One region of the Paraclostridium sp. genome, then DNA from elsewhere that is predicted to be linked to it. Evidence: riboswitches for the same ligand, from Rfam matches in the RefSeq annotation. Region 1 holds a riboswitch; the other holds the start of a gene.

The links. A riboswitch is a leader RNA that binds a small molecule or an ion and turns the genes downstream of it on or off. The one in region 1 is predicted to bind lysine.
Region 2: linked by a shared signal. The riboswitch ahead of lysA (diaminopimelate decarboxylase) and the one ahead of ACRCYC_RS00215 (YfcC family protein) in region 1 are both predicted to bind lysine.

The regions. Positions count from the first base shown of each region.
Region 1 is NZ_JBOFKN010000008.1:2,827-5,040, forward strand. Features, by position in the region: gene ACRCYC_RS00215 (YfcC family protein) at 1-1,198, opposite strand, end outside; lysine riboswitch at 1,364-1,543, opposite strand; gene ACRCYC_RS00220 (hypothetical protein) at 1,655-2,113, opposite strand.
Region 2 is NZ_JBOFKN010000205.1:18,747-20,960, forward strand. Features, by position in the region: gene lysA (diaminopimelate decarboxylase) at 53-1,345, opposite strand; lysine riboswitch at 1,475-1,650, opposite strand; gene ACRCYC_RS15710 (DUF4004 family protein) at 1,747-2,214, opposite strand, start outside.

The DNA of each region.
Region 1 (2,214 bases):
TTTGTCTAGACACATCTACCAAATCTCCAAGTGGTGCAAGAACTGGTACTGTAAGTGATGCAAGTCCTGATGCTGACGGTATTAAAAATGCTATTAACCCTTCTATCAAGAAAGTTAAATTTATAAATATAGATTTTGGTAATCCATTTAAAATATTTGATGCAGAGTTTAAAATTGTATCTATTATATATCCATTTTCTGCTATTATCACTATTCCACGTGCAAATGCTATACATAGTCCTGCTGACATTAAATCTTTAGCTCCACTTATAAATGAACTAACTATCTCATCTTGACTAAGCCCTGATGCTATTCCTGATATTAAACCTATAGCCGTAAATATCATTGCAATTTCATTTATGTACCAACCTAATTTTAAAACCCCATACACCATAGTTGCCATACCTAATGTGAAAATTGTTATTACTATAGCTTCTCTTTTTGTAAATTTTTTTATATTTGTGTCATTACTCTCTATTGCTTCTTTATTAACTAATATATCTCTAACTAAAGATTTTTCTGGATTCTTTTTAACTTTATTAGCATATATCATTACGAATCCAATACTTATAATCATAAATATTATAAACATAATTACTCTATACTCTATCCCAGAACCTGGTGCTATATGTGAAAGTGCTTGTGCTATACCTACAGAAAAAGGATTGGTAGTAGATGCTGCAAATCCCGCTGCCGCTCCTATGAATACTGTTGCCACTGCGGTTAATGAATCATATCCCATACTAGTCATAAGTGGTATGAATATCATGTAAAAAGGTAGTGTTTCTTCACTCATTCCAAACGTTGTCCCACCTAATCCAAATAGCATCATTGAGATAGGTATTATTAGGAATTGGTATTTTTTCATTTTGTTTACAGTGTGAGCTATAATTGCTTCTATTGCTCCTGTTTTGTTAACTATCCCAAAAGCTCCTCCTACTATTAAAACAAATCCTACTACTTCTGCTGCATCTATAAATCCATTTATAGGTGCTGTAAATACATCAGCTATTCCTTGTGGATTTGACGGTACTTTTTCATAAGTTCCTGCTACAACAACTAATCGATTATCTACATCTTCTCTTTCAAAACTTCCACTTGGTACTATCCAAGTAAGGATTGCCATTACTACTATTAATAAAAATATTATTGTAAGTGTATTTGGCATAATAATCTTTTTCTTTTTTAAATTACTCATTTTCAATCTCCCCCATTTTTTAAATTAAGACGTTTAATTGTCTGTTTCCCTTTTGCTATCTTAGTTTATATAGGTGTGAAAATTTGTTTAATCAAAAAGCTCAACACGAGTACATGTTGAGCTTAATATGCTAAATACAACATACCTACATCTCCCCTTTATCTTACTTAAGATAGCTCTCCATCAAAACTTGGGATAATTTTGATGACAGTACTGTACTTATTAAATACAGCCCCAGCACTAGCTTTGGATACTAGAACTTCGGCACTTACTCCTTTTATATTGATTCATTGGCTTCCGACCTCTTCAATATTACTTTTAGTAAATGCGACCTCTACCTCAATCTTTTTAGATGAGGTAATTTTTATTAAGTTTTATTTGTTATGAATGATTATATCATGTTTTTATATAATTGTAAATATTTTGAATTTTTTACTTTTTTTGTAAATTAATTAATTAATTATTCATATCAATTATAGTGATGCTTTGTGCATTTGCATATACTGGGTAAGATCTTCCTTCTATTTTTTCAAATTTAACTGCTACTATTTGATTTTGTTTTATATCTGATGATTTAAGTGTTTTGTCTGAGTCTGCTTTTTTGATTATTGTATCTTTATTTATTACAACGTCTGCTATGTCGTATCTAACTTCTGGTTTTAAGTCTAGTGTATCAATTCCATTTTTAGCGTTTTCATCTTTGACAGCTTCTACTCTTATTATTAAGTTGTCTTCTTCTTGTTTTATGTTTGTTATTTTCCCCATAACATCTAGTTGTTCTGGTGTTGTTTGTACTTGATTGTCTTTTGAGTCCTCTGGTGGTTTTTCTGGAGTTGAGTTGTTTTTTGTAAATATCAATATTCCAATTATTGAAATTAATAATACTGCTATTAATGCGATTGTTTTCTTTTTCATGATTTTACCTCCCCTAAATATTTATGTTTTTTATTTCATATATATAATTTAAAACTATATATTGTTGCAACTATTATTTAAATTTTAATTATTATTTTAAA
Region 2 (2,214 bases), on a different contig from region 1:
GATGCGCTTATGTATTGTCATATGTCGCATCAACTATTAAAAATTTTTCTAATTACAATTCTAAGTTTAAAAGTTCTTCATAGCTCTGTCTTTTGCATATTAATTTAACTTCTCCATTTTGTACAGATACAACTGCTGGTTTTGTTATTTTATTATAATTTGATGACATAGAATATCCATATGCACCCGTTGAAGACATTATTAGTATGTCCCCACTTTCTATATCCATAATATCTGCATCTGTTATAAGTATATCCCCACTTTCACAACACTTACCTGCTATTGTTACTTGATTATTTTTTTCTTGGCCCATTTTATTGGCTATTGCACATTCATATCCTGCTTGATATAGTGAAGGTCTTATATTATCTGTCATTCCTCCATCTACACTTACATAAGTTCTTACATCTTTTATATCTTTTATAGACCCCACTGTATATATTGTACTTCCTGCATTCGCTACTATTGATCTACCTGGTTCTATTATTAAAATAGGTGTATCTATTCCTATTTCTCTGCATACTTTATTTGATCTTTTTATTATAGCTTCACAGAATTGCTGTATAGTTTTAGGTTCATCTTTTTCAGTGTAATAAACTCCTACACCTCCACCTAAATCAACTTCTTTTATATCTATATTATATGTTTCTTTAATTTCTTTTACTAAGTTCATCATTATTTTCACTTCATCTAGATATGGTTCAACATCAAATATTTGAGACCCTATATGTGCATGTATTCCTACTAATTCTATATTTTTATAATTTTTCATATTCTCTATCGCACTATGTAAATCTCCATTTGATAATGTAAATCCAAATTTAGAATCAATTTGACCTGTTTTTATATAGTCATGGGTATGCGCCTCTATCCCTGGAGTTATTCTAAAGTATATAAGTTGCTTTGTATTTCTTTCTTCACAAATTTTTTCTAATATATCTAATTCATAATAATTATCTACAACAAATCTTCCTACTCCAAACTCTACACCCATAATTATTTCTTCTATCGTTTTATTATTTCCATGAAATAATATTCTTTCCATTGGGAAATCAACCTTGTGCGCTGTATATAATTCTCCTCCAGATACTACATCAAGATACAATCCCTCTTCGTTTATCAAGTTGCACATATGCATTGGTAAAAAAGCTTTACCTGCATAAGCAACTCTATTACCACTTTCATTAACTCTAAAGTTATCTACATATTCTCTGCAATTATTTCTAACTAATTCTTCATCAAATATATATAAGGGTGTTTGATATTTTTCTTTAAGCTCTTCACAACTCACACCTCCTATATAAAGCTGATTTTCTCTAATAGACATTGTTCCTTGTAATTTCATTTGCATAACCTCCCATATTTTGATGTTTTGAGGTTGCTACAGGACATTTTAGTTTTCTATATAAAAAATCCCCTCTTAAGTCATCACTTAAGGGGGGATAATTATACTAATATAAAATACTATCTATTCCTCAAATGTAGCTCAACACAATTTACCTTGTGACAGTTATACATATATTCTATGCATACCCAGGATTATAGCCTTAAAGCTTAAGCTATATCCTTCGGCGATAGTTCCTTTCCCAATAAGTCATTGTGCTTACCTCATTATTGGTACTGATAAATATCGCGACCTCTACAATCAATATTCTTTTGTTAATACGTTATTTTACATATCAAATTTGTATTTGTCAATGTTTTTTCTGAATATTTTAAATAATTTTAAAATATTCATATTATAAATTATATTATTAAATTTTTACTCATTTCACTTATCTCTCTCATAATATCTATTTCAATTATTTTAATAAGTTCTTTATCAAGTATTACCTGCTTATAATCTATACATCCAATCACAAAAGGTACCCCTAATTTTCTAAATACATAAATTCTAGAGTTATCTTTATAAATCTTCTCAAAATCATTGTTTATTATACTTATTATCGATTTCATTTCTTCCATAGTTATAACTGATTTTACAAGATATTTTTCTATTATAGTAATTGCTAATAATTCTTTTCTTCCTATCATAGTATTAGATTGATAAAAATTATAAAATATATCTTTAGTATAATTACTTATAACTTTTTTATCTAACATAATTTCCATATTAAATTCTTTTGCATCTGTTTTTTTAGTAAACATATTTGCTATATCATCTAAAGACACATCATCTTTCATAGAAAGTATTAAATCTATTCTTTCTAATAT